DNA from 3 places in the Tardiphaga sp. GW821-FHT12E02 genome. Region 2 is predicted to be linked to each of the others. Evidence: predicted binding sites of a transcription regulator. Region 2 holds the regulator's gene; each other region holds the start of a gene.
What was found. Region 2 encodes PhoB, which activates phosphate uptake and scavenging genes when phosphate is short. Its sites were predicted from a motif close to TGTCATNNANCTGTCAT; they were not measured.
Positions count from the first base shown of each region.

Region 1: the regulator PhoB is predicted to act here: its motif matches at 7,805-7,821, upstream of AC1RQ5_RS06660 (YdcH family protein).
Region 3: the regulator PhoB is predicted to act here: its motif matches at 7,476-7,492, upstream of ppk2 (polyphosphate kinase 2).

Region 1 covers NZ_JBXAQK010000001.1:1,400,017-1,409,754, forward strand. The annotation lists gene AC1RQ5_RS06610 (NAD(P)(+) transhydrogenase (Re/Si-specific) subunit beta) at 1-323, shown strand, start outside; gene AC1RQ5_RS06615 (VOC family protein) at 1,180-1,572, opposite strand; gene AC1RQ5_RS06620 (calcium:cation antiporter) at 1,750-2,835, shown strand; gene AC1RQ5_RS06625 (cupin domain-containing protein) at 2,850-3,137, shown strand; gene AC1RQ5_RS06630 (hypothetical protein) at 3,360-4,178, shown strand; gene AC1RQ5_RS06635 (tetratricopeptide repeat protein) at 4,182-4,844, opposite strand; gene rpsU (30S ribosomal protein S21) at 4,993-5,301, opposite strand; gene AC1RQ5_RS06645 (5-(carboxyamino)imidazole ribonucleotide synthase) at 5,542-6,636, opposite strand; gene purE (5-(carboxyamino)imidazole ribonucleotide mutase) at 6,636-7,124, opposite strand; gene AC1RQ5_RS06655 (YdcH family protein) at 7,404-7,610, opposite strand; gene AC1RQ5_RS06660 (YdcH family protein) at 7,872-8,054, shown strand; gene AC1RQ5_RS06665 (NAD(P)/FAD-dependent oxidoreductase) at 8,234-9,337, opposite strand; gene AC1RQ5_RS06670 (putative bifunctional diguanylate cyclase/phosphodiesterase) at 9,506-9,738, shown strand, end outside.
Region 2 covers NZ_JBXAQK010000001.1:420,847-430,584, reverse strand. The annotation lists gene pstA (phosphate ABC transporter permease PstA) at 1-289, shown strand, start outside; gene pstB (phosphate ABC transporter ATP-binding protein PstB) at 286-1,113, shown strand; gene phoU (phosphate signaling complex protein PhoU) at 1,142-1,852, shown strand; gene phoB (phosphate regulon transcriptional regulator PhoB) at 1,897-2,601, shown strand; gene AC1RQ5_RS02010 (GcrA family cell cycle regulator) at 2,809-3,318, opposite strand; gene AC1RQ5_RS02005 (aspartate aminotransferase family protein) at 3,780-4,991, shown strand; gene argF (ornithine carbamoyltransferase) at 4,991-5,923, shown strand; gene AC1RQ5_RS01995 (3-hydroxyacyl-CoA dehydrogenase NAD-binding domain-containing protein) at 6,083-8,296, opposite strand; gene AC1RQ5_RS01990 (acetyl-CoA C-acetyltransferase) at 8,488-9,696, opposite strand.
Region 3 covers NZ_JBXAQK010000001.1:5,522,824-5,532,561, reverse strand. The annotation lists gene AC1RQ5_RS25975 (phosphoglycerate kinase) at 1-182, opposite strand, end outside; gene gap (type I glyceraldehyde-3-phosphate dehydrogenase) at 330-1,340, opposite strand; gene tkt (transketolase) at 1,462-3,447, opposite strand; gene AC1RQ5_RS25960 (DUF4164 domain-containing protein) at 3,776-4,102, shown strand; gene AC1RQ5_RS25955 (cell division protein ZapA) at 4,110-4,493, shown strand; RNA gene ssrS (6S RNA) at 4,662-4,821, shown strand; gene AC1RQ5_RS25945 (5-formyltetrahydrofolate cyclo-ligase) at 4,932-5,519, shown strand; gene AC1RQ5_RS25940 (TIGR00282 family metallophosphoesterase) at 5,521-6,339, shown strand; gene ppk2 (polyphosphate kinase 2) at 6,488-7,414, opposite strand; gene AC1RQ5_RS25930 (methyl-accepting chemotaxis protein) at 7,669-9,423, opposite strand; gene AC1RQ5_RS25925 (YebC/PmpR family DNA-binding transcriptional regulator) at 9,630-9,738, shown strand, end outside.

The DNA of each region.
Region 1 (9,738 bases), 980 kb from region 2:
ACGTGCTGCTGGCGGAGGCCAATGTGCCTTACGATGAGGTGTTCGAACTCGAGGACATCAATTCGGAATTCGCCCAGGCCGACATCGCTTTCGTCATCGGCGCCAATGACGTCACCAATCCCGCGGCCGAGGACGACAAGACCTCGCCGATCTACGGCATGCCGGTGCTGCAGGTCTGGAAGGCCGGCACGGTCATGTTTATCAAGCGCTCGCTGGCTTCGGGCTATGCCGGCATCGACAACCCGCTGTTCTATCGCGACAACACCATGATGCTGCTGGGCGACGCGAAGAAGGTCACGGAGAACATCGTCAAGGCGATGTGATCATTCTCGATCCCACAAGGGCTCCGCCCCTCATTCTGGGGAGCCCAGTAGCGGCGTCTCGAAGGATGGCTGCAAGCGCGGCGCCAGGCCAGCTCATGGTTCGAGACGCGCGCGAAGAGGCGCGCTCCTCACCATGAGGGACGGAGTGGAATGAAAATGCCCGGCGACAAGCCGGGCATTTTTGTCTGGCGCAGCAGTCTCTTGCCCTCATCCTGAGGAGCCGCGTAGCGGCGTCTCGAAGGATGGCCGCAAGCGCGGAGCCCCGCCAGCTCATGGTTCGAGACGCGCGCGAAGAGGCGCGCTCCTCACCATGAGGGACGGAGTGGAATGCGAATGACCGGCGACAAGCCGGGCATTTTTGTTTGGGGCAGCAATCTCGCCCTCATCCTGAGGAGCCGCGTAGCGGCGTCTCGAAGGATGGCCGCAAGCGCGGCGCCAGGCCAGCTCATGGTTCGGGACGCGCGCGAAGAGGCGCGCTCCTCACCATGAGGGACGGAGTAGAATGAGAGTGCCCGGCGACAAGCCGGGCATTCTTGTTCGGCGCAGCAATCTCTTGCCCTCATCCTGAGGAGCCGCGTAGCGGCGTCTCGAAGGATGGCTGCAAGGGCGGAGCCCCGCCAGCTCATGGTTCGGGACGCGCGCGAAGAGGCGCGCTCCTCACCATGAGGAACGGAGTGGAATGCGAATGCCCGGCGACAAGCCGGGCATTTTTGTTTGGCGCAGCAATCTCTTGTCCTCATCCTGAGGAGCGGGCGTCTTCGACCGCGTCTCGAAGGATGGAGCCGGAGCCCCGCCAGCGCATGGTTCGAGGAGCACGCCAAGTGCCGCGCTCCTCAGCAAGAAGACGCTGCAGGGCTCAGCCCGTCGCTTCCTCTTTCGGCATCCTGTGCAGTGCGCACAGCTTGTTGCCATCCGGATCTCGCAGATAGGCCAGATACATCTTCACGCCGCCTTCGCGGATGCCGGGCGGCTCTTCGCAGGTCGTCGCGCCATTGGCGATGCCGGTGGCGTGCCAGGCGTCAGCCTCTTCTTTCGACTTGGCCAGGAAGCCGATGGTACCGCCATTGGCGGGGGTCGCCGGCTTGCCGTCGATCGGCTTCGATACCGAGAAAGTCCCGGTCTTGGTGCGGTAGAAGATGCGGTGGCGATCAACCACGGCGGGCTCGACGCCCAGTGTGCCGAGCAGCTTGTCGTAGAAGGCTTTTGCCTTTTCCAGGTCGTTGGTGCCGATCATGACGTGCGAAAACATCTCGTTCGCTCCCTTTGTTCTTTTTCGAACTCACCACACGGTGATGCCCGACTATAAGCAAGGCGTGTGATGGTTGGCGAGTGGGGTCAGCTTGACGCAGCCCTGCAACCTGACGCCGGGGTCGGCATTGTCATATGTTGCCCCTCCCGTTTCTCGAATCCCTCAGGTTATTGCGCGATGTCTGCACACCCCGTGCCCCGTTCGTCATGGATGTTTCCGGCTGCGGCCGCGGCATTCGTTGCTGTCACCGGAGCGCTGGGCATAGGCTTCACGCCGTCCGCGTTTGGCCTCGTCTTCGCAGTTGTTCTGCTGGCGATCCTGTTCGGGACGGTCTTCGCGGCCGTGCACCATGCCGAGGTCATCGCCCACAAGATCGGCGAGCCCTATGGGACGCTGCTGCTGACCCTGTCCGTTATCATCATCGAGGTGGCCGTCATCGCCACCATCATGATCGGCGACAAGTCGGCCCCGACACTCGCGCGCGACACCGTGTTCGCCGTGGTCATGATCGTCTGCAACGGTATGGTGGGCCTCTGCATCCTCGCGGGTGGGCTGCGCTACAGCGAGCAGGAATTCCAGGTCTCGGGCGCCAAGATCTATCTCAGCGTGCTGATCGTGCTCTCCACCATCACGCTGATCCTGCCGAATTACACGCTGACCACGCCCGGTCCGTTGTTCTCTGCCCTGCAGCTGGCGTTCGTCAGCGTCGTTACCATGATCCTGTATGGCCTGTTTCTTTACACACAGACCGTGCTGCACCGGGATTACTTCATCAATGACGATGAAGACGATGACGGCGAGCCACCGAAACATTCGATCACCATGAACGCCGTTCTGCTGGTGGTCGCGCTGGTCAGCGTTGTGGCGCTCGCCAAATCATTCTCGGTGGTCGTCGATGCCGGCGGTGCCGCCATCGGCGCGCCGGCAGCCTTTACCGGCATTGTCGTGGCCTTGCTCGTTCTGATGCCAGAAGGCGTCGCGGCATTTACCGCGGCACGCCACAACAAGCTGCAGAAGAGCATCAATCTCTCGCTGGGATCGGCGCTCGCCACCATCAGCCTGACCATCCCGGCGGTCGCTTTGGTCGCGACGCTGCTCGGCCAGCCGCTGGTGCTCGGCCTGCCGCCGAGCGAGACCACGCTGCTGATCATGACATTCGCCATCAGCATGCTGACATTCGCCACGGGCGTGACGAACATCCTGTTCGGCATGGTGCACATGCTGGTCTTTGCTGTATTCCTGCTGACGGTATTCGCACCGTAATCAAGGAAGCCCAGATGCTCGCTGCCCAGTCTGACGTCCAGCAGGACACGCCCGAAGTTCGCGTCACCGAATGGCGCCTGGCGCCGGGGGCAGCAACCGGCCACCACACCCATGGCATGGACTATGTGATCGTGCCGGTCACCACCAGCACGATGACCATCGTCGCGCCCGACGGCACCCGCTCGGCCTCCAACATCGTCGCCGGCAAGTCCTATTTCCGGAAAGCGGGCGTCGAGCATGACGTGCTCAACGAGACCGACAAGGAAATCGTCTTCCTGGAAGTCGAGATCAAGCAGAAGTAGGGGCGTAGTCGCAGGACGGGTTGAGCGAAGCGATACCCGTCACGGCCGGGCGCCTGCGGTGATGGGTATCGCTGACGCCCAACCCATCCTACGAGACCGCGCTGTCATCTTCCGAAACATTCGCGCGCGACGGATTGGAACTTGCCTTTGATCCGTCGCGATTGATCCCTGAATCAGCCTCAAATTTCCAGCATGTACCAGCCGGGGAATGAGGCCGGGTTCATGCTGAAGAAATATCTCTCGAAATTCACTATCGATATTTTGCCGTCGGTTTTTGCGACGGTCGTCGGCGCCTACATCGTCAATTACTACATCATCCCGAAAGCGCGTGAGGATCGCCCGCCTGCGGCCACCGCTACTACTGTTTCTGCCAAGCCGCCGGAAGCGTCCCAGGTGAAGCCTGTAGATGCCAAGCCGGCCGAGACCTCCACCGATGTGGTGGATGCGCCCGAGCAGCCTGCGCCGGCACCTGCCAGGAAGCCGGTCGAGAAGGCCAGCACTGAGAAAGCCGACAAGGCCGCCGAATCGCGTCGCCATACGCCTGCCCGTGAAAAGGCCGTCGCTAAAGCCGAGCCGACAGTGGTCGTTCCCGCGCCGACGCCGGTTCTCGCCACTGTCGGCACCGCGCCTGCAGGCGATGCCAATGATCTCGCACGTGCCGCCATCGAGCGGCTGAGCCGTGGCGAGAAGGCGGAGGCGCCCCGCGCGCCTGAAGTCACACGTGCACCCGAGCGTACCGCGTCAGCACAGCCGCAGACCGCGCCAATCGTCCTGCAGCCGCCGGTCCAGCAGGCGCAGCCGATGCAGCAACTGCCGCCGCCGATCGTTGTCTCAACTCCGAATATCGAGAATCCGCAAGCAGCCGATCGCGCCGAGCCATCGCGCGGTCCGCGCCCGCCCGGCAGCGTCCCCGTTCCGATTCGCGGCGACATGCAGGCGAATGCAGACGATCGCGGTGGCCGCACCAATGTCGTTGAGGACGTGCTGAGCGGCGCCAAGTCGATGTTCGACAAGGTCATCCCACGGTCGTTCGAGCGGTAGGGGCTAACCCGCCCGTCCGCCGTTTCGCGTCATGCCGTTGCGTGCGGCATCGTCGTCCGGCCGCAGCAGCACGGCGCGGCTGAATGAATCCGCTGCTTTCTCGCGATTGCCGAGTTTCTCATAGATATTGCCGCGGGTGATCCAGATCTGCGCATTGCCCGGCGCCACGCTGGAGGCTTCGTCAAGGTCTGCAGCGGCTTCCTGGTTCTTACCGAGCGCGAGATAGCATTGCGCGCGGCCGAGCAGGGGATCCGCTTGCTGCGGCGTCAGGCCATTGGCCGAGGTGAAATCGGCGATCGCGAATTCGTATTTCTGTTCGGACTGATACAGCAGGCCGCGCTGATAGAAGGCCTGCGCGCTGGATGGATCCAGATCGATCGCCGTATTGTAGGCTGCGAGCGCTTCACGGCTTTGGCCGGCTTGCGCAAGACTGGCGCCGCGTGCCGCCTGCACCTTGGCCTCCTGCGGATTGGCCTTGGTCGTAAGGCTGCGTGTCTGCGGCGCGGCAGCGGCGGTCGCTTTCGGTTCGTCCTTGTCGGAGCCGGGCGAAAGCGATGCGAGATTGAACGAACAGCCGCTCACGCACAGGCCCGTCAGTAGCAGAGCCAGCGCGAAGGAGGTGCGCTTGCCGATGCAGGATGGCGATGTGGTCGGCCGTGGGTCCATGCAGGGCAAATCTCTCGCAACATCGATGCGGATTCCTACCGCGTCAGCCGGCGAATTGCATCCGGACAAAGCGGCGCGCTTTTGTTCATGAGCGCAAAAAAATAACGCGGGCTTGAGGCCCGCGTTATCGAAATCGAATGTCTGTTGCTTAGCGAGCCGGACGCGGCGCGCCGGCACCTGGGCCGCCAGCACCGGGACGGCCACCGCGCTCGCCGCCGGGGCCAGCGCCGAACACCGGCTTCGGCTTCATCGGCAGCAGGCCTTCGCGCTGCAGCTTCTTGCGGGCGAGCTTGCGTGCACGGCGCACGGCTTCAGCCTTTTCGCGGGCCTTCTTCTCAGAGGGCTTCTCGTAGTGACCGCGGAGCTTCATCTCGCGGAAAATGCCCTCGCGCTGCATCTTCTTCTTCAGCGCCTTGAGAGCCTGGTCAACATTGTTATCGCGAACGAGAACCTGCACGCGGCATCCTCTTCTTCAATCGGATCGGAATTTCCGGAATTTCGGGTAAGTTAAAGGGCCGACGAAGGCCATGCCCTTAACCTGTAAGGGCGCTCATGTATCAGACGAAATAGTGAATGTCCACCTCGCGCCGCGGCAATTAGATCGATTTTGCCGCGGAAAATCGCAGGTTTCTGCATGGCCTGTGGGGAAAAACCGGACGGGTTCCGGACCTCTCAGGCCGGAACGGCGTCCGCAGCCTCAAACCTGCGGTTTGACCTCGACCACGTGGCCCATCTTGCGGCCGGGGCGGGGCGAGCCCTTTCCGTAAAGATGCACGGTCGCGCCGGGGACCGTCAGCCATTTCGGATAATCGAGGATGTCGTCGCCGATCAGGTTGGTCATGGTGACCTGTCCGTGACGCACCGGCTTGCCGAGCGGCCAGCCGGCAATGGCGCGGATATGCTGCTCGAATTGCGACACCGAGGCGCCGTCCAGCGTCCAGTGGCCGGAATTGTGCACGCGCGGAGCGATCTCGTTGACCACCAGCGTTGGGCCGTCCTTGCCCGGCACGACGAACAATTCGACGGCGAAGGTGCCGACATAACCGAGCGCGGTGCCGATCTTTTCCGCGATCTCGCGGGCCTTGGCAGCGAGTGCATCGGGAATGCGAGCGGGCGCGTAGGAGAATTTCAGGATGTGATCGCGGTGCTCGTTTTCGGTGACGTCGAAGCTCTCGACATTGCCGTCGGCGCTGCGGGCGGCAATCACCGAGACTTCGCGCTCGAAAGGTACGAAGGCTTCAAGAATAGCTTCCTTGGTGCCGAGATCGTCCCAGACCTGATCGAGATCGTCGCCTTCGCGGATCATCGCCTGGCCCTTGCCGTCATAGCCGAAACGGCGTGTCTTGATGACCGCGGGCAGGCCGAGCTTCTTCACAGCGTCGCGCAATTCGCCGGCGCTGGACACGCCGGCATAGCCGGCGGTGGCGATGCCAAGGCCGGTGACGAAGTCCTTTTCCACGAGGCGATCCTGCGTTGTCTGCAGAATGCTCTGTGCCGGCAAAACAGGACGTCGCGCATCGAGGATCAGCGCAGTCGCAGCAGGCACATTCTCGAATTCATAGGTGATGACGTCGCAATCATTCGCGAACAGTTCGAGCGCTTCGACATCGGCATATTCGGCACAAGTCGCGTTCTGCACCACATCAAACGCTGGTGAATCCGGATCTGGCGAAAACACCTGGCACTTCAGACCAAGCCGCGCAGCAGCAAGCGCGAGCATACGGCCGAGCTGGCCGCCACCGAGAATGCCGATCGTGTCGCCGGGCTTCAGCACTTTGATCGCAGGAGCCATTACGCCGCGCCTTCCGGCTTCTCGGCCACGGCATCGGTCTGAGCCTTGCGCCAGGCCTTGAGGCGGGTCGCGAGGGCATCGTCATGCAAAGCAAGCACGGAGGCTGCGAGCAGCGCTGCATTGATCGCGCCGGGCTTTCCGATGGCCAGCGTTCCGACTGGAATACCGCCGGGCATCTGCACGATCGAATAAAGGGAATCGACGCCCGACAGCGCCTTGGATTCAACGGGCACGCCGAATACCGGCAGCTCCGTCAGCGCGGCGGCCATGCCCGGCAGATGCGCCGCACCACCGGCGCCGGCGATGATGATCTGGAATCCGGCCGCTTTGGCGCCTTTCGCGAAAGCCACCAGCCGGTCGGGCGTGCGATGCGCCGAAACGATGCGGGTATCATGGGCAATGCCCAGCGCCGTCAGGGTTTCGGCGGCGTGGCGCATGGTTTCCCAGTCGGACTGGCTTCCCATGATAATGGCGACGGGCGCGGGCATTCCGTGATTTCTTTCGCGAATCCAGAAGGATAGCTGGAAATACCAAAATTCGCCCCCTGCCGGGCAGGGAGCGTCGAACGAATAATCGCGTCAATGATGACGGGACAGCCTTGTAACAAATCCGATGCAAAAGAAAACCCGACGGACGGGCACTGCTCGACTGCATTTGGCGCAGTTTGGCGAGATTTCAGCGCTAATCGGTGCGGCAGCACAGCGGCAGACTTGCGGCGATTATGCGGCAGCGTTTTTCAGGCCGGGTGGCGCACGTGACTCGTTGTCTCAGGCAATGATGTCGGGGGTAATCTGATCCGAGATCACCGAGATGCGATCGCGCAATTGCAGCTTGCGCTTTTTCAGCCGCTGCAACTGTAACAGATCGGGTGCGGGCGATCGCTGCAAGGCATCGATGGCGGCGTCGAGGTCGCGGTGTTCTTGCTGCAATCGGGCCAATTCGGCAGGGAGTTCGCGATCTTCGTCGTCGTTCATGATCTTCGCTGAATCTTCGCTGACCTGGCCCGCCACCGAACGGGCGGGAATCCTCAACACAACTATCGCCGGTGGGCGCGCACCACGCAAGCCGGACGGTTCCGACATTTTTGCACTGCATTCGTTACGATTCGTTTTTCACGATGTGCGGAGCGCGGCGGTACAATTTTCAAGACCCATCGACAGATGTCCACTGTCATGTAGACTTCATCGTCCAACCGAATCCGAAATGTGGTTTCTCAACCTACCGAGGAGTTTCGAATGGCACTTCAGGCGCATCTGGTCGAACTGGAACGCAAGCACAAGGTTCTCGAAACCGAACTCCACGATGCCTTGCTGCATCTCTCCACGGATGATCTTCGCATCGTGGAACTCAAGCGCCGGAAACTGATGGTCAAGGACGAGATCGAACGCCTTCGACAGACCCGCGCAACACTCCACTGACATTCCCCAAACCACGCCTGACATGATGCCTCATTCCATGGCGTTGTCAGGTCTGCGTGTCCGCATCGCGCAATCATGATGCGATACGCCTCCGCCTTGCGACGAAGCCATCTGAGAGTATGGTTGGACCAGATTGCTTCGGACGCAGGCGCGGATCTTCAAGCGCATCATGACTGCGCTCAGACCCCCGCCACCTCCGCCACATAATCCGCGATCGCCAGCGACGACGTCAGCCCCGGTGACTCGATGCCGAACAGGTTGATCAGGCCGGGCACGCCATGCAGCTGCGGGCCCTGGATCATGAAGTCCTGTGTTGCGACGGCCGGCGGCACGATCTTCGGTCGCATGCCGGAATAGCTGGGCATCAAGGCGCCATCCGGCAGCGAGGGCCAGTAGCGGCGGATGGCGGGATAGAACTTCTCCCCGCGCGCAGGATCGACTTCGTAGTCGATGTGATCGACCCATTCCACATCGGGGCCGAAACGCGCCTGGCCGGCGAGATCGAGCGTGAGATGCACGCCGAGGCCGCCGGGCTCGGGCACGGGATAGATCAGGCGCGAGAAAGGTGCCTTTGCATTACAGCTAAAATAACAACCTTTGGCGAGATAGGCCGGCGGGATCAGATCCAGCGGCATGCCTTCGAGCAGGCGTGCGATCATCGTCGCTGACAAGCCGGCGGAGTTGATCAGCATGTCGCAGCCGAGCACCATCGGCGCATCGCCGCCGACTTCCACTTCGAACCCGTCTGCCGTCACGCGGCCGCGCTCGAAGGGCGCGAGGAAGGCGAAGGCGGCGCCGGCAGCTTCGGCCTCGCCGCGTAGCGACAGCATATAAGAATGGCTGTCGATGATCCCTGTGGAAGGCGACAGCAGGGCGCCTTCGCAGGCCAGCGCCGGCTCCAGCGCGCGCGCTTCATCGCCCGACAGCACCTGCATGTCGGCAACGCCATTGGCTTCAGCATGGGCCTTGATCGAGGCGAGCTTGGCCATTTCCTCCGGCCGGGTCGCGACGATCAGCTTGCCGCAATTGCTGTGCGGGATGCCGCGGCTGCGGCAGTAATCATAGAGCTTGTGCTTGCCCTCGACGCAGAGCTTCGCCATCAGGCTGCCGGCGGCATAATAGATGCCGGCATGGATCACTTCGCTGTTGCGCGAGGAGGTGACGGTGCCGATGGCATCGGCGGCTTCGAGCACGATGACTTCGCGGCCAGCTTCGGCCAGTCGGCGGGCGATGGCGAGGCCTACGACGCCAGCGCCGACGACGACGCATTCAACCCTGTCCATTCGCTCCAGCCCCGTGTTGTCCTGCGATCCCGCATTTTAGCAAATTATTAAGCATCGCAGCTATTTACCCATCAATTCGGCAATTTGGTCAGGCTGCATTCAGACGCATTTACCTGATCCCAATACCTGGAATTGAAGACTTGCACTCTGCGAATACGCGGGTGCGCAATGACTGGCAAGATCGAGCAAGTGACGAAGAGGGCGATCGGGTGCGTCAGCGCCGCCGCTTGGCTCTTCGCCACGCCTGGCCGGGCGATCGCCGAAGACGTCACCGCCGTCACGCAGAGCGCCGATCCCTATTTCATCTGGCATGTCGTCATCGGCGGACTGGTCGTCGGTGCCTTCACCACGGCGATCGTGTTCTGGGTCGCATCGGCCTTGCGCAGCGTCCAGCGCCAGCA
Region 2 (9,738 bases):
CGCCTATCGTGCAGCTCGCGCCGGTCTCATCACCGGCGTGCTGCTGGCGACCGCCCGCGTCGCCGGTGAAACCGCGCCACTGCTGTTCACCGCATTGAGCAACCAGTTCTTCAGCCTGGACCTCGGCAAGACGATGGCCAACCTTCCGGTCACCATCAACAACTTCGTCCAGAGCCCCTACGAATATTGGAAGCAGCTCGCCTGGAGCGGCGCGCTGATCATCACCTTGACCGTCCTTGCCCTGAACATTGGCGCGCGCATTCTCGGCGCCGAGAGGAAAGCAAAATGAGTGATCTCTCCGTGTCCGCCGCCAATCCCAGCGTCTCGATGCCGCCGCCGTCGGTGGTGCAGGGCGATACGCGTCCCAAGGTGACCGTGCGGGACCTGAACTTCTATTACGGCGAACACCACGCCCTGAAGAAGATCAACCTGAACCTCGCCGCCAACCGCGTCACCGCCTTCATCGGTCCGTCGGGCTGCGGCAAGTCCACGCTGCTGCGCATCTTCAACCGCATGTATGACCTCTATCCGGGTCAGCGCGCGGAAGGGCAGGTCATGCTCGAGAACCAGAACATTCTGGATCCGAAGCTCGACCTCAACCTGCTGCGTGCGCGCATCGGCATGGTGTTCCAGAAGCCGACTCCGTTCCCGATGACGATCTATGAAAACATCGCTTTCGGCATCCGCCTCTATGAGAAGATCTCCAAGGCGGAGATGGACGTGCGCGTCGAGAAGGCGCTGCGTGGCGGTGCGCTGTGGAACGAAGTCAAGGACAAGCTCAACGCCTCGGGCCTCAGCCTGTCGGGCGGCCAGCAGCAGCGTCTGTGCATCGCGCGCACGATCGCTGTGCGTCCGGAAGTGATCCTGTTCGACGAGCCCTGCTCGGCGCTCGATCCGATCTCGACCGCCAAGGTCGAAGAGCTGATCGACGAATTGAAGGATCAGTACACGATCGCCATCGTGACCCATAACATGCAGCAGGCGGCCCGTGTCTCCGACACCACCGCCTTCATGTATCTCGGTGAGCTTGTTGAATTCGACCAGACCAACAAGATCTTCACCTCGCCGAGCGACCGCCGCACCCAGGATTACATCACCGGCCGTTTCGGCTGACGCGACATATTCGCGAGAGGATTGACCTATGGCTTTTGAACACACGACCAAGGCCTTCGACGACGATCTTCAGGAACTCACCCGTCTCGTCGCCGAGATGGGGGGCCTGGCCGAACGTCAGATCGCAGAGTCCGTGGATGCGCTGGTCCGCCGCGACGTCGCCCTGGGCGCCCGCGTGGTGGCCACTGACGCCGAAATCGACCAGCTTCAGCGGCTGATCGAGGAACGCGCCGTCCTCACCATCGCCAAGCGCCAGCCGATGGCTGTCGATCTGCGCGAGATCGTCGGCGCGCTGCGCGTCGCCACCGATCTCGAGCGTATCGGCGATCTCTCCAAGAATATCGGCAAGCGCGTCAATGCGCTGGACAGCGACTTCCATCCGCTGAAGCTGATCCGTGGCCTCGAACACATGACCGATCTGGTGAACACCCAGGTCAAGGCCGTGCTCGATGCCTATGCCGCGCACGACCTCCCGGCCGCCATGGCGGTGTGGAAGGGCGACGAGGAAATCGACGCGATCTGCACCTCGCTGTTCCGCGAACTTTTGACCTATATGATGGAAGATCCGCGCAACATCTCGTTCTGTATCCATCTGATGTTCTGCGCCAAGAACATCGAACGGATCGGCGATCATGCCACCAACATCGCCGAGACGGTGTTCTACATGATCGAAGGTCAGCAGATGGTCGACAAGCGCCCGAAGGGTGACATGACCAACTTCGCTACGCCGGTGAGCTGAGGCTCATCGCGACGTCTCTGAACGACAGATAGGAAGCCAGCCATATGAACGCGCGCATTCTGGTAGTGGAAGACGAGGAAGCTCTGACCACGCTGCTGCGCTACAATCTCGACGCCGAAGGTTACGACGTCGAGACGGTTGCCCGCGGCGACGATGCCGACACCCGCTTGAAAGAGCGCGTGCCGGACCTCGTGGTCCTCGACTGGATGTTGCCCGGCCTGTCCGGCATCGAACTGTGCCGTCGCCTGCGGGCGCGGCCGGAAACCAAGGCGCTGCCGATCATCATGCTCACCGCGCGCGGTGAGGAGAGTGAGCGCGTTCGCGGCCTCGCCACCGGCGCCGACGATTACATCGTCAAGCCGTTCTCGGTGCCGGAACTGCTGGCCCGCGTGAAGGGCCTCCTGCGCCGTGCGGCGCCGGAGCGTCTGGCCACGGTGCTGGCTTTCGGTGACATCGAACTCGATCGCGACAAGCGCCGCGTGGTGCGCGCCGCCCGTCCGATCGATCTCGGTCCGACCGAATACCGGCTGCTCGAATTCTTTCTCGAGCATCCCGGTCGCGTGTTCAGCCGCGAGCAGCTGCTCGACAGCGTCTGGGGCCGTGACATCTATATCGACGAGCGCACCGTGGATGTTCACATCGGCCGTCTGCGCAAGCTGCTGAATCCGGCCGGCGAACCCGACCCGATCCGGACCGTGCGTGGCGCGGGCTATGCGCTGGACGATCGCTTCGACAAGGCGGCGGAGTAACGCTCTTTACCTCACGCTCTGCCCTCATCCTGAGGAGCCGCGCAGCGGCGTCTCGAAGGATGGCGACGGAGCTCCGACATCTCATGGTTCGAGACGGCGCTTCGCGCCTCCTCACCATGAGGGGCGGAGGTGGGCGGCTCTAGCTCAATAGCAAAGCAACAAAAAATGCCCGGCTCATCGCCGGGCATTTTCGTTCGTGCTGTTCGCTTACCGCATCGGCTTCGGCGCTGCCCGGCGACGATCGCTCGCAGGCTGGTAGGCGATCCGCGAGTGGTGCGCGCAGTAAGGTGCGCCGGCCACGGCCTTGCCGCCGCAGAAATAGAAATCGGTGCTGGCCGGATCACCCACCGGCCAATGGCAGGTGGCGTCGTTGAGCTCGACCAGCTGCAGGCGCTGGCTGATCGGGATCACGTTATCGACCGAGATCGGATCCGGCTCCATCTCGACCTGATAGTCGTGAGCCAGCGCCGTGTTGCCACGGGCGACCGGGCGCGGCATGCGCACCATCTGCTGGGCCGGACGCGGCTTGCGCGGGCGCGGCGCGGCAGAGGAGGGGCTCTTGGCGCGGCCGGAGAGGCCCAGGCGGTGCACCTTGCCGATAACGGCATTGCGGGTCACGTTACCGAGTTCCGCGGCGATCTGGCTGGCGGAAAGGCCGCCTTCCCAGAGTTTCTTGAGCTGTTCGACGCGATCGTCGGTCCAAGTGATTACCGTCATCGCTAAATCCCTTCGTATGCGCCGGCCGGCCTTGGCCCGCGCTGCGACTTGAAATCGTCAAAAAACCTCGTTGTCAGAATCCCTTAGCGCTCACCGGATGCATGACTGCTTCCGGCCTTACGCCGTACCGATAGTGTACAAGGGTCTACTGCCGCACGAGATGTCGTATCCGACAGGCCAAAAACTACATGATGCCGCGACTCACGCGCAAGAGTCGGCCGAGTCACATCCACATGCTTTCTGTCAACCAAACAGAAAAATCGGCCTTTTGTTCGATCAGGTGTGACATGGACGCCGCTATGCGCGGTTGACACCCTGTGCAGCCCCCATAAGATAATGGTCGCGTGCCGCCCGAGAAGGGCGGCACGTTTCGTTTTGAGGGTCCGCTACCCCATGTCGTACTGGTGTCATCGACCATGCAGACATCGGTAGGGACCGCAGACTGATTGATCGGAACCGTTATGACCAGCAACGCACCATCCTCGCAAATCTCTCAGGCCCATTTGCTGCCTGTCTTCGCGCGCGCGGATGTTGCCTTCGAGCGCGGTGAGGGTTCCTGGCTGATTTCGACCACCGGCGAGCGCTATCTCGATTTCACCAGCGGCGTGGCCGTGAATGCGCTCGGCCATGCGCATCCGCATATGGTCAAAGCGCTGCAGGAGCAGGCCACCAAGCTCTGGCACATGTCGAACCTGTTCAAGAGCCCAGATGGCGAGCGCCTTGCTGCGCGGCTGTGCGAAAACTCGTTCGCGGATTTCGTGTTCTTCGCCAATTCCGGCGCCGAGGCGATGGAATGCGCGCTGAAGGTGACGCGCCATTATCACTTCGCCAAGGGCAACCCCGAGCGCACGCGCATCATCACCTTTGAAGGCGCGTTCCATGGCCGGACCCTCGGCACGCTGGCAGCCACTGGCGCCGCGAAATATCTCGAAGGTTACGGAAAGCCGCTCGATGGTTTCGATCAGGTGCCGCTCGGCGATCTCGATGCGGTGAAGGCCGCGATCGGTCCGGAGACCGCCGGCATCGTTATCGAGCCGCTGCAGGGCGAAGGCGGCGTGCGCGCTGCGTCGAACGCGTTCTTCAAGGCGCTGCGCGAGCTGTGCGACAAGAACGGCATCCTGCTGATCTTCGACGAAGTGCAGACCGGCATGGGCCGCACCGGTACGCTGTTCGCCTATGAGCGTCTCGGCGTGACTCCGGACGTGATGTCGCTGGCCAAGGCACTCGGTGGTGGCTTCCCAATCGGCGCGTGCCTCGTCACCGCTGCGGCGGCCGAAGGCATGGCGCCGGGCTCGCATGGCTCCACCTTTGGCGGCAATCCGCTGGCGGTGGCGGCAGCCAATTCCGTGCTCGACGTGATGCTGGAGCCCGGCTTCTTCGAACAAGTGAAGCAGAAGACGCTGCTGCTGAAACAGAAACTCGCCAGCGTGGTCGATCGCTATCCGACCGTGCTTGCAGAAGTGCGCGGCGAAGGCATGCTGATCGGCCTCAAGGCCGTGGTGCCGGCGGCCGATCTGGTCGGCGCGCTGCGCGATGCCAAGCTGCTGACGGTGGGTGCGGGCGACAATGTCGTGCGCTTCCTGCCGCCGCTGATCGTGACCGAAAGCGACATCGAGGACGCCGTGCAGCGTCTGGAACAGGCCTGCACCGTGCTGGCAAAGGGAGCCGTGTGATGAACACGACTCCGCGGCACTTCCTTGATCTCACGGCGGTCTCCGCCAGTGAGCTGCGCAACATTCTCGATGCGGCTGGCGCCATGAAGGCGAAGCTGAAGAGCCAGAAGGACAGCAGCGCCGATCGCGATCATCCGCTGAAGAATAAAACGCTGGCGATGATCTTTGAAAAGCCTTCGACGCGCACCCGCGTGTCGTTCGAGGTCGGCATGCGTCAGCTCGGCGGCGAAGTCGTCATGCTGACCGGTGCCGAAATGCAGCTCGGCCGCGGTGAGACGATTGCCGATACGGCGCGGGTGCTGTCGCGTTTCGTCGACATCATCATGATCCGCATCCTCAATCATGACTCGCTGATGGAGCTGGCCAACAACGCCACCGTGCCGGTCATCAACGGCCTGACGCGTTTCTCGCATCCGTGCCAGGTCATGGCCGACGTGATGACCTATGAGGAGCATCGCGGCAACATCAAGGGCCGCACCGTGGCCTGGGTCGGCGACGACAACAATGTGCTGATGTCCTGGGCCCATGCGGCCGAGCGCTTCAAGTTCAAGCTGAACATCGCCACGCCGCCGCAGCTGTCGCCGAAGAAGGCGTTCAAGGAGTGGGCGAAGGCGTCGGGTGCCGACATCACCTTCTCGCATGATCCCGATGCCATGACCAAGGGCGTCGATTGCGTGGTCACCGACACCTGGGTGTCGATGGGCGACAAGGAGGGCGAGACGCGCCACAATCTCCTGAAGCCGTATCAGGTCAATGAGCGGCTGATGGGTCTGGCGAACAAGGACGCACTGTTCATGCACTGCCTGCCCGCGCATCGCGGCGAGGAAGTCACGGACGCGGTCATCGATGGCCCGCAATCGGTGGTGTTCGACGAAGCCGAGAACCGTCTGCATGCGCAGAAGGGGATTCTGGCGTGGTGTCTGGCGCGGTGAAGTAAACACGGTACCCGACTGTCGCCGCAACACACTCTCACTGTCATCGCCCGGCTTGACCGGGCGATCCAGTATACGCTGACGTCTATGATGGCACCGCGGTGCCGGTGTCTACTGGATCCCCCGCTTTCGCGGGGGATGACAGTTTGAACGCGGTTCTTAAGCCGCCACCTTCTTCGGCGCAAAACGTCCGTAGAACGTCTCGCCCTTCGCAGCCATTTCCTCGAGCAGTTTCGGCGGCGTAAACCGCGAGCCGTATTTGGCTTCCAGCTTGTGGCAGAGCTCGACGAACTTCTTCGTGCCCATGAAGTCGATATAGCTCAGCGTGCCGCCGGTGAACGGCGCGAAGCCGAAGCCGAGGATGGAGCCGACATCCGCTTCACGCGGATCGACGATCACATTGTCCTCGACCGTGCGCGCGGCTTCCACCGCCTGCACCACCAGGAAACGCTGCTTCAACTCCTCGATGTCGAGCGTGTCGGGATCGACCGGCTTCGGCAGCAGGGGCGCAATGCCCTTCCACAAGGCCTTCGAGCCCTTGCCCTTCGGCGGATACTCGTAAAAACCCTTGCCGTTCTTGCGGCCAAAGCGCTCCTGCTTCTCCACCATCTCGACGATCAGCTTCTTCTGCGCCTGGTCGACCGCTTGCGAGCCGAGATCGGCCTCGGTGGCCTTCATGATCTTCAGCACTAGGTCGAGCGCGATCTCGTCCGACAGCGACAGCGGGCCGACCGGCATGCCGGCCATTTTTGCGGTGTTCTCGATCATCGCCGGTGGCACGCCTTCGAGCAGCATTTCGAGCCCTTCGGCGGTGAAACGCAGCACGCAGCGATTAGCGAAGAAGCCGCGGCTATCATTGACGACGATGGGCGTCTTGCCGATGACGCGGATGTAATCGAGCGCCGTGGCGAGCGCGACATCGCCGGTGTTCTTGCCGACGATGGTCTCCACCAGCATCATCTTCTCGACCGGCGAGAAGAAGTGGATGCCGATGAATTTCGATTGGTCCTCGAATTCCTCAGCCAGCGAGTTGATCGGCAGCGTCGAGGTATTGGAGGCGATGATGGCGCCTTCCTTCAGCAGCGGCTGCACCTTCTTGTAGATCTCGGCCTTGACCGCGCGATCCTCGAACACGGCCTCGATGACGAGATCGCATTCCTTGATCACGTTGAAGTCGGCGGTGGCCGTGATCTTCGACATCAGCGCGTCGCGATCGGCTTCCTTGGCGCGACCCTTGGCAATCAGCCCGTCGATGACCGACTGGCAATGCGCGCGGCCCTTTTCGGCGGCGGCCTGGTCGCGATCGATCAACACGACATCGATGCCGCCCTTGGCCGAGACATAACCGACCGACGCGCCCATGAAGCCGGCGCCGATGATGGCGAGCTTCTTGACCTTGGTCGGCGGCACGTTCTGCGGACGGCGGGCGCCCTTGTTGAGCTCCTGCATGGACAGGAACAGGCTGCGGATCATCGCCGCTGCTTCCTTGGTCTGCAGGACGTGGGCGAAGTAACGCGACTCCACCCGCAGCGCCGCATCCATCGGCAATTGCAGGCCTTCATAGACGCACTGCATGATGGCGCGGGCGGCCGGATAGTTGTCAAACGTCTCGCGCCGATAGATGGCGTTGCCGGCCGGGAACATCATCATGCCCTGCTTGGAATAGACGGGGCCGCCAGGCAGCTTGAAGCCCTTCTCGTCCCATGGGGCGACAGCCTTGCCGCCGGCCTTGATCCATTCCTTCGCGGTTGTGATGAGGTCAGCTGCCGGCACCACGGCGCCGACGATGTTCATCGCCTTCGCCTTGGCGAGATTGATCGCATCGCCCTTGAGCAGCATCTGCATCGTGTCCTGCGGCTGCAGCATGCGCGCCAGACGCTGGGTGCCGCCACCGCCCGGGAACAGGCCGACCTTGATCTCGGGCAGGCCGAGGCGCGTCTTCGGGTTTTCAGCCGCGACACGGTAGTGGCAGGCGAGCGTCACTTCGAACGCGCCGCCGAGCGCGAGGCCGTTGATGGCCGCGACCCACGGCTTGCCCGCGGTCTCGATCTTGCGCAGCGTCAGCGACAGCTTGCGGCTCTCGTCGAACAGCAACTGCTGGGCGGCTTCCTCGCCCTTGGCTTTCTTCGTCTCGGCGAACACCTTGTTCATGCCTTCCAGCATGGAGAGATCGGCGCCGGCCGAGAAAGCGTCCTTGCCGGAGGTGACGACGACGCCCTTCACGGCAGCATCCGCCGTGGTCTGGTCGACGATGGCGCCGAGTTCCTCGATGGTGGTGGTGTCGAGCACGTTCATCGAACGGCCGGGAATGTCCCAGGTGACGAGGGCGATGCCGTCGGCGTCGGTCTCAACCTTGAAATTCTTGAAGGTCATGTGTGGCTCCCAAAATGCCTGCAGCCATGAGGCGCGAGCGTTGATGTGATTGTCCCCTCTCCCGCTTGCGGGAGAGGGTGCCTGAGCGAAGCGAAAGGCGGGAGAGGGACCGTCACTAAGGCCCTGTCCCGTCTCGAACACGCTTCGCGTGTTCGATCCACCCTCCCCCGCTTTGCGGGGGAGGGGAAAAGTCACACGCGTTCGATGATGGTGGCGGTGCCCATGCCGCCGCCGATGCAGAGAGTGACGAGGGCCGTCGACTTGCCGGTGCGCTCAAGTTCGTCGAGCACGGTGCCGAGAATCATGGCGCCGGTGGCGCCGAGCGGATGACCCATGGCAATGGCGCCGCCGCAGACATTGATCTTCTCATTGTCGATGTCGAAAGCCTGGATGAAGCGCAGCACCACCGAGGCGAAAGCCTCGTTGAGTTCGAACAGATCGATGTCCGAGAGCTTCATGCCGGACCGCTCCAGCACCTTCTTGGTGACGTCCACCGGACCGGTGAGCATCATCGCCGGCTCGGAGCCGATATTGGCGAAGGCGCGGATCTTTGCACGCGGCTTCAGGCCGGCCTTCTTGCCGGCCTCAGCGCTGCCAAGCAGCACGGCGGCGGCGCCGTCCACGATGCCGGACGAATTGCCGGCGTGATGGACGTAGTTCACTGCCTCGATTTCCGGATGCGACTGGATGGCGACGCCATCGAAACCGCCCATGGCCGCCACGGTGGCGAAAGAGGGCTGCAATGCGGCCAACGACTGCATCGTGGTGGACGGGCGCATATGCTCGTCCTTGGCGAGGATCGTCAGGCCGTTGATGTCCTTGACCGGGACGATCGAGTTCTTGAAGCGACCTTCCTCCCACGCCTTGGCGGCGCGCTGCTGGCTCTGCACGGAGTAAGCATCGACGTCATCGCGCGAGAAACCGTATTTGGTCGCGATCAGATCGGCCGAGACGCCCTGCGGCATGAAGTAAGCGGGAACGGCGATCGACGGATCGACCGGCCATGCGCCGCCGGAGGCGCCGATACCGACGCGGCTCATGGATTCCGCGCCGCCGCCGATGGTGAGTTCGTGCTGGCCGGCCATCACCTGGGCGGCAGCAAAGTTCACGGCGTCGAGGCCGGACGCGCAGAAACGGTTGATCTGGATGCCGGGGACATCATTGCCATAGCCGGCCGAGAGTGCCGCCATGCGCGCGATGTCGCCGCCGGCCTCCCCAACGGGATCGACGACGCCGAGAATGACGTCATCGATGCTGCCGGGCTTGAGGTTGTTGCGCTCCTTCAGCGCCTTCAGCGGCGCGGTGGCGAGCGCGAGCGCCGTCACCTCATGCAGCGAACCATCGGACTTGCCGCGGCCGCGCGGCGTGCGAACGTGATCGTAGATATAGGCCTCGGGCATGGTGTCTCCCTTCGGATTTAATCCGGTTGTCCCATTGTCGTC
Region 3 (9,738 bases), 5.1 Mb from region 2:
TGTGCGAGCAGGATGACCTTGCCGCCTTTGTCGGAGATGCTGGTGATGGTCGGCGCAATGCGCTCAAGCCGGGTCGCGTCGGTGACCTTGCCGCTGTCCATGGGGACATTGAGATCGACGCGCACGAGAACGCGCTTACCCTTCACATCGACATCATCGAGGGTGCGGAAAGAATTGGTCATGGCTGGCTCGGTCGGTTGGCTCTCATCCTTCGAGACGCCGCGCCGAGGCGCGGCTCCTCAGGATGAGGCGGAGTTCTGGAGAAGAACCCTCATGGTGAGAAGCGCGCCCACAGGCGCGCGTCTCGAACCATGAGTTAGTCGGTCTGCTTACAGCAGCTTGCCCATCGCGACGGCCGTGTCGGCCATGCGGTTGGAGAAGCCCCACTCGTTGTCATACCAGGACAGCACGCGCACCAGCGTGCCGTTCTGTACCTTGGTCTGGTCGAAGGCGAAGGTCGACGAATGCGGGTCGTGGTTGAAGTCGATCGACACGTTCGGGTGCGCGGTGGTGCCGAGCACGCCCTTCAGCTCGCCGGCGGCGGCCTTCTTGATGGCTTCGTTGATCTCTTCTTTGGTCGTCGCCTTCTTGGCGATGATCTTGAGGTCGACGACCGAGACGTTCGGGGTCGGCACGCGGATCGAGACGCCGTCGAGCTTGCCGGCCAGTTCAGGCATCACCAGGCCGATGGCCTTGGCAGCACCCGTCGAGGTCGGGATCATCGACATGGCTGCTGCACGGCCGCGATAGAGATCGCTGTGCAGCGTGTCGAGCGTTGGCTGGTCGCCGGTGTAGGCATGGATCGTGGTCATGAAGCCGGTCTCGATACCGACGGTCTCGTTCAGCACCTTGGCAACCGGCGCCAGGCAGTTGGTGGTGCAGGAGCCGTTGGAGACGACCAGATGATCCTTGGTCAGCGTCTTGTGGTTGACGCCATAAACGATGGTCGCGTCAGCGCCGTCCGACGGTGCGGACACCAGCACGCGCTTGGCGCCTGCGGTGAGATGCGCGGTGGCCTTTGCCTTCGCCGAGAAGATGCCGGTGCATTCGAGCGCGATGTCGATGCCGAGGTCCTTCCAGGGCAGCGTGTTCGGATCGCGCACCGCGGTGACCTTGATCTTGTTGCCCTTGCCGAGCTGGATCGTGTCCCCGTCGACAGTCACTTCACCGGGGAAGCGGCCATGCACGCTGTCGAAGCGCAGCAGGTGAGCATTGGTCTCAACCGGGCCGAGATCGTTGATGGCAACCACTTCGATGTCGGTGCGGCCCGACTCGTAGATCGCCCGCAGCACGTTGCGGCCGATGCGGCCAAAACCGTTGATCGAAACCCGGATCGCCATTCATTTTCTCCTTGTTGCGCCCTGCCTTGCGTGAGGGCTTCATATAGTCCCGTTTGCGGGCATTTCATGCCCTGAATGGGACATTGGTGCAATGCGTCACATCACCAATGTCCCGGTAGCGTTAAGCCGCGTTGTGCTTGCGGGTAGCGGCGTCCACAACGGCTTCCGGCGTGATGCCGAACAGCTTGTACAGCTCCTTCGCCGGCGCGCTGGAGCCAAAGCCCGTCATGCCGATGAAGATACCGTCATGGCCGATCACGGCATCCCAGCCGAAGCGCACGGCGGCCTCCACCGCGATCTTCACCGGCGCATCGCCGATGATCGCCTTCTGCTTGTCTTCCGGCTGCTCCAGCAGCAGTTCGAGCGAGGGCACCGAGACCACGCGCGTGGCAATACCCTTCTCGGCCAGCGTCTTCTGTGCGGCGACGGCGATCTCGACTTCTGAGCCCGATGCGAAGATCGAGACGGCGGCCTTGCCGTTGGCGGCGACAAGCTCATAGCCGCCATTGGCGGAGAGGTTGTCATCGTGATGCGTGGTGCGCACCGGCGCGAGATTCTGGCGCGACAGCGCGAGCATGGTCGGACCATTGGTCTTCTCCATCGCCAGCTGCCAGCACTCCGCAGTCTCGACCGTATCGGCTGGACGGAAGACGCGCATATTCGGCATCGCGCGCATGGCGGCCAGATGCTCCACCGGCTGGTGGGTCGGGCCGTCTTCGCCGAGCCCGATCGAGTCATGCGTCATGATGTAGATGACCGGGATCTGCGCCAGCGCCGAGATACGCATCGCGGGACGCGCATAATCGGTGAAGCACATGAAGGTCGCGCCGGCCGGGATGAAGCCGCCATGCAGCGCAATGCCGTTCATAGCTGCAGCCATGCCCATTTCGCGAATGCCGTAGTGAATATAGCGGCCCTTGAAGTCGCCGGTCTTCACTTCGATCGCCTGCTTGGTGCGGGTATTGTTCGACGGGGTAAGATCCGCCGAGCCGATCACCATTTCCGGTACCACCTGCACCAGCGCTTCCAGCGCGAGTTCGCTCGCCTTGCGGGTCGCCACAGTCTGCGGCTCGTCCACCAGCTTCTTCTTCAGCTGGCGGATCGCGTCTGCCATGGCTGCGGGGCGCTTGTGGTCGTTGCGGCGCGTGAACTCAGCCTTCTTGTCGGCCGGCTGCGCGTCAAAACGCTTCTGCCAGTCGGCGTGCGCAGCGGCGCCCTTCTTGCCGACATCGCGCCAGGCAGTGAGGATGTCGTCCGGGATTTCAAACGGGCCGTAATCCCAGCCCAATGCCTTCTTCGTCGCTGCGAGTTCTTCCGCGCCAAGCGGCTCGCCATGCGCCTTCGAGGTGCCGGCGCGCTTCGGCGAGCCAAAGCCGATCGTGGTTTTGCAGGCGATCAGCGACGGACGATCCGATTTCTGCGCATCCTTGATGGCAGCGGCGATCGCAGCCTGATCATGGCCATCGATCTGAACGGCGTTCCAGCCATGCGCCTTGAAGCGCGCGACCTGATCCACGCTGTCCGTCAGCGACAGCGGACCATCGATGGAGATGCCGTTGTCGTCATACAGGAAGATCAGCTTCGACAGCTTGAGATGGCCGGCAAGCGCCAGCGCCTCATGGCTGACGCCTTCCATCAGGTCACCGTCGGAGCACAGCACATAAGTGTGGTGATCGACGATATCGCCATATTCCGCAGCAAGCATGCGCTCGGCGAGCGCGAAGCCGACGGATGTCGCAACACCCTGGCCGAGCGGGCCGGTCGTGGTCTCGACGCCCGATGTGTGGAAATTCTCGGGATGGCCCGGCGTCGCCGAATGCAGCTGGCGGAAATTCTTCAGCTGGTCGAGCGTCATCTCCTTGTTGCCCGTCAAATAGAGCAGGGCATAGAGCAGCATCGAGCCATGGCCGGCCGACAGGATGAAGCGGTCGCGGTCCGGCCACTTCGGATCGGCGGCATCGAATTTCAGGAACTGGGTGAACAGCACGGTGGCGACGTCCGCGGCGCCGAGGGGCAGGCCGGGATGGCCGGAATTGGCCTTTTGCACGCCATCCATGGCCAAAGCGCGAATAGCATTGGCCATTTTCGAGTGATCAACCTGCGCCATCTTGTGTTCCGTTTATCTTGAAAACTGAGCCGTCTTGGGAGTGAACCGTCTGCAGCCGCGGGGTGTGCGGCATTGCAGTATGTGCGGCATCGCATTGGAGAACGGGTGGATAGCACCTCGGTTCCGGGAGTCCAAGCCATCCCCGGGAGTGCGGCCTCGTTCGCAGGATAACCCCGGTTTTTGACCGCTTTACGGTGCATAGGTTTTGGGCCGGCGTTGCGTCCGAAGCGCCGTCCGCCTAAATTTCGAGCCTAAAACCTTGCCGCGGCGTGTTTTTTGGCGTCGCGCGCCCAGTCAGGTTCCGCCAGCCAAGGTGTCTCGCGCCGGTATGATCGAACGTCCCGCCCATCTCTCTGCCTCCGACCCTGCCCATGGCGGGGCGCAGGAGATCGAGTCCGCGACGCGCCGGCTGATGACGGCGCTGGATGCGCTCGAAAGCGCTGTGGAGCGCCGTCGCGAGGCCGATCGCGATGAGGATGAGCTGGCGGCGCGGATCCAGGCGCTCGGCGCCGATCGCTCGCGCCTCGCCGACGAGCTCGATGGTTCGCTGGTGAAAACGCGAAAACTCGAGCGCACCAATCGCGAGATTGCAGGCTCCCTGGATGCCGCCATCGGCACCATCCGCACGGTTCTGGCGGAGCAGGTTCGTGAGTGATCATGGCATGACCCACGTCAACGTCACCATCAATGGCCGGCAATATCGCATGGCCTGCGAGGAAGGGCAGGAGACGCGCCTGCTGCGTCTCGCCGATAGTCTCGAATCGCGGGTCACCGGTTTGCGCGGCAAATTCGGCGAGATCGGCGATGCCCGTCTCACGGTGATGGCGGCGCTGATGGTGGCCGACGAGCTGGTCGATGCCAACGCGCAGATCCGTGCGCTGCAGGAAGAGCTGATGGCCTTGCGTGACGTTCGCGTCGTCGCCGCCGATCGCGCCCGCGCGACGCAGACGGCGGTGGCTGCGGCGCTGAACGCGGCAGCCGAGCGTATCGAGAAGACGACTCAGGTGCTCAACCGCACCATCGGCGGCGGGGTTGCGATCGGCTAGGTTGTCGTCCCCGCGCAGGCGGGGACCCATAACCCCCGAAACGCAATTCAGACGGCCGAGCAGCCACACCCCTGTCTCCGCCATTTCGCCTGTGTGTATGGGTCCCCGCCTGCGCGGGGACGACGGGCACCACTGGCGCATCCGCCCCATAACCCCTACATTGCTCATGCGAGGCTGCGTCGCGCGTCAGGAGCCATATATCCCCGGGGCCTTATCGATCCTCACGGGAACTGTCCCTGGCCAGGTCCGTGGACCTGGTCACACGGTGCCCACCTACTTTCGTAGGTGCTCCGGGATCGCGTGCTTCAACGGCCACCGTGGCTTCGCACTTTTCTTTTTCGTCACGCCTATGCGTGCTCCTTAACCTCATCGCTCAAAGCCATTGAGGTATCGCGCCGATCCGCTTTTGCAGCGGCACGATGAGGCCTAGTCTGCAGCATGTCCGATACGCCGCCGACCCCCAGCAAAACCGAACTCCGCATCGCCGCCCTCGCACGGCGCTCTGCGCTGGGCGAGGCCACGCGTGATGCTGCTGCACGGGCACTGGCCGCGCATCCGTTTCCGCTCCCCATCGCCCCCGGCACCATCGTCGCCGGCTATTCCCCGATCCGCAGCGAGATCGATCCGGTGCTGCTGATGCAGGCGCTCGCGGCCCACGGCGCGCGTCTCGCGCTGCCGGTGATCATCGCCCGCGACGAACCCCTGATGTTCCGCGTCTGGAAGCCCGACAGTGCCCTCGTCGCCGGCTCGCTTGGCATTCTCGAGCCGCCGCCGGAGGCGCCGCAACTCATACCGGATATCCTGCTGGTGCCGCTCGCGGCCTTCGACCGCGCTGGCCACCGCATCGGCTATGGCGCCGGCCATTACGACCGCACCTTCGCGCAATTGAGGGCGATCAAGCCGTTTACCGCCATCGGCCTGGCCTTCGATACCCAGGAAATCGAGGCCATCCCCATGCAGCCGCACGACGTGGCGCTCGATTTCGTGCTAACCGAGACGCGTATGATCGATTTTCGGAGCATCTGAGTTGCGTATTCTCTTCATCGGTGACGTGGTCGGAAAGACCGGCCGCGTGATCATCCTCGACAAGCTTCCCGGCCTGATCCGCGATTGGAAGCTCGATCTCGTCGTTATCAATGGCGAGAACGCTGCCGGCGGTTTCGGCATCACCGAGTCCATCTACAATGACCTGATCGATGCCGGCGCCGATGCGGTGACGCTCGGCAACCACGCCTGGAATCAGAAGGAAGCGCTGGTCTTCATCGAGCGCGCGCCGCGCCTGATCCGTCCGCTGAATTTTCCGCGCCACACGCCTGGCCGCGGTGCCGCGTTGATCGACGCCAAGAACGGCGCCCGTGCGCTGGTCATCAATGCCATGGGCCGTGTCTTCATGGAGCCTCTGAACGATCCGTTCGCCGGCATCGCGAAAGAAATCGAAGCGTGTCCGCTGGTGGACGCTGCGGATGCCATCGTTGTCGATTTCCATTGCGAGGCGACCAGCGAGAAGCAGGGCATGGGCCATTTCCTGGACAGCCGAGTCAGCCTCGTGGTCGGCACGCATACGCATATCCCGACGGCCGATCACCAGATTCTGCCCGGCGGCACCGCCTACATGACCGATGCCGGCATGACCGGTGATTATGACTCCGTGATCGGCATGCAGAAGGAAGAGCCGGTCCGCCGCTTCGTCACCGGCATCCCGAGCGGTCGCTTCGAGCCAGCCTTCGGCCCCGCGACGCTGTCGGGCGTCGCGGTGGAGACGGACGACAAGACCGGGCTGGCGACGCGGATCGCACCGGTGCGGATCGGCGGACGTCTGTCGCAGACGGTGCCGGATTTCTGGTGAGGCGACTGCGTCCGCAATCCGCTGTGTCCTCATCCTGAGGAGCCGCGCAAAGCGCGGCGTCTCGAAGGATGGTGGCGTGCGCCGAGCCTCGCCATCTCATGGTTCGAGACGCGCGCCAAGCGGCGCGCTCCTCACCATGAGGGCCTGATCAATACTTCTCCGGCACATACATTTCCGGCGGCACGGGCTTGCGGAAGTAGTCCGGATTGCGCACGCGCGGCGGCAGGATGACTTCGTCCTGCGGCACCTCGCCATACGGGATCTGCTCGAGCAGATGCGCGATGCAGTTCAGGCGGGCCTTCTTCTTGTCGACAGCCTGCACCACATGCCACGGCGCTTCCGGGATATGGGTGTGTTCGAGCATCGCTTCCTTGGCCTTGGTATAGGCCTCCCAGCGCGCACGCGACTGCACGTCCATGGGCGACAGCTTCCACTGCTTGAGCGGATCGGCAATGCGCATGGAGAAGCGCAGGTGCTGCGCCTCGTCGGTGATGGAGAACCAGTATTTGATCAGGATGATGCCCGAGCGCACCAGCATGCGTTCGAATTCCGGCACGGTGCGATAAAACTCTTCCACCTCGGCTTCGGTGCAAAAGCCCATCACGCGCTCGACGCCGGCGCGGTTGTACCAGGAGCGGTCGAACAGCACCATTTCGCCGCCGGCCGGCAGATGCGAGACATAGCGCTGGAAGTACCATTGCGTGCGCTCGCGCTCGTTTGGTGCCGGCAGTGCGGCGACACGGCAGACGCGCGGATTGAGCCGCTGGGTGATGCGCTTGATGACGCCGCCCTTGCCGGCGCTGTCGCGGCCCTCGAAGATCACCACGACTTTCAGTTTCTCATGCTGCACCCAGCTCTGCAGCTTCACCAGCTCGCCCTGCAGGCGGAACAGCTCCTTGAAATAGGTGCGGCGATCGACGGAACTGCCGGCGTTCTGGCCCGCGAGTTCGTCGGCCATCTGGTCGAGGCGATCCTCGTCGAGTTCGAGCTCCATTTCCTCGTCATAGCTGTCGAGCATCTCCTCACGCACGCGGTCATGCATCGCTTTTGCATTGTCGGGGGAGAGTTCGTTCATGGTCGCCTCGGGAAATCGGAATGGGTGATCAATGTCAGTTCGTGGGTTGAACCAATATCGAATGTCATTGGTATGACATCGGTTCCGGGAGCGCGGTGTTAAGTCGCCCCCGCTCGGTCCCTCATGGTGAGGAGGCGCGCAGCGCCGTCTCGAACCATGAGATGGCTGGGCTCGGAGCTTTCCGCCATCCTTCGAGACGCGGCCTGCGGCCGCTCCTCAGGATGAGGGGGGAGAGTGTGAGGCGGCCCTACAAATCAGAGCTTATATGCCGTCCGGAACCCACCCCAGTGCCGGCCCTGTACGCGCACGGGCACGTCGATCTCGCGCATCATCACGGTCTGGCCGTTGCCCATGTCACGGGCATAGCTCTGGATCAGATAAGCGCGCGTATTTCGCCCGGCGGCGAGGCCGGCCGGATCGTTGAAGATGCGGCGGTTGCGGCTGTTGGCCGTGTTCCAGGCGACATCGCCGGGGCGCTGCGGCTTCGCATAGATGCCGTTATGCACGGGCAGATAGCCATTGCGATCGATCATGGCGCAGAACGCCATGCGCGAATCCGTCGCCAAAAACGCATCCTGGAATTCCGGCAGCGCGCGGTCGGCCCAGGGCAGAATCTTCGTGCGATATTGCACGGGATTGCTGCCGGCGATTTCCTCATAGGTCTCGTCGAACATGTCATCGAGCGTGATCGCGCCTGACGCGATCCCCTCGGCAAAGATCTTGTTCAGCGCAGCGCCTGCATCAAGCGCGCGGGTCACCAGTTCGGTGTTCTCGTCATGGATCGCCCACAGCCGATCTTCGATGCGGCTGACGACATGCGCATCCGGCGCGATGAAACGCGCCTGCGCTCCGGACTTGTCATGAGCGTCGATCCGCAGCCGGCAGGCGCCGATATCGCCAAGCTCGGCGGACAGCACCTCATGCAGCGGCAGCCGCGTGGCATCAGGTCCACCGATCAGCACGCCGTCCATTGCGATCTCATAGACCGGCGCGCTCACGCGGCCGCCGCGTGTCTCCAGCGTGATCTGCAGGTGGCAGGGCAGGCGCTCGCGCCTGCGCTGCGCGTCGCTATCGGCATCCTGCTTCAGCAGCACCGCGCAGCGCGATTTCAGCTTTGACGCAAACAGCGTCACGGCGGCGCCGGCCTGCGCGACGTCCTCGCCATGCGCCGCCGCTTCCTTCGCCGCCGCATCGATCTCATGGGCGCTGTCGCCCACGGCGACGATGAATTGCGAGGCCGAGGCCGCATTGCTCGACATCTCGCTGGTGGTGGCATTCTGCTCGGCCACCGCGCCATTCACATGCGAGAACACCGGGCGGATCGCCTCGATCGCCGTGGAGATGCGATGCACGGCTTCGACCGAACTCGCCGCATCGCGTTGCAGGGCGTCGATCTTGCGCTTGATCTCCTCGGTCGCGCCCTGGGTCTGCACCGCCAGCGCCTTCACCTCGGTGGCGACAACCGCAAAGCCGCGGCCTGCGCTGCCAGCGCGCGCGGCCTCGATGGTCGCATTCAGCGCCAGCATCGTGGTCTGCCGGGCGATCTGCGCAATGAGCTCCAGCACCTGGCCGATGGCGGCGGAGGATTCCCGCAGCCGGTCCACATTCACGCTCGCGTCATGGGCGGCGGCGCCGGCCTCGTCGGCGAGCTTGCTGGCATCGCGCACCTGCGCGCCGATGGCCTGCGCCGAATGGGTGAACTTGTCGGCGGCATGGGCGAAGGTGGTCGCGGTCGCCTGCGCGCCGCTGCTGCGCTGGGTCAGCGCATCGGTGCGGTCGCGGATGGCGGTCAGGGTCGCGGCGGTCGATTCTGCGCCGCCGGCCACCGAGCCTGCCGCTTTTTCCAGCTGCCGCACGAGGCCGCCGAGTTCGAGCTCCAGCAACTCCAGGATGTCGCGGGCGGGGTCGGGTTCGGGGATGGCGGGAGGCGTGGGAAGGGCAATGTTTTCAGGCTGGATTGCCAGTTCGGCCATCTCGGCCGGCCGTCTGCGAAACAGTCGAATCGCCATGGCCTGTCTCGGCCTCCCCTGATTTTTGCAATTTATGCGAGTAGCCTTGCACCGATCCGTGAAACGATCGTTAAGTGGCAGGCGGGGGAGGCCGGTGATCGTCCTTAATCGGCTGCGACATTTTGATTTTGTGCCGCCTCGGGACTATAACCCCGCGCCACACCCCACAGACCATCACTTCACGTCGGACGATCGAGAGAGACCGTATGGCCGGACATTCCCAATTCAAGAACATCATGCACCGCAAGGGCCGTCAGGATGCCCAGAAGTCCAAGTTGTTCTCAAAGCTGGCGCGCGAAATCACCGTGGCGGCCA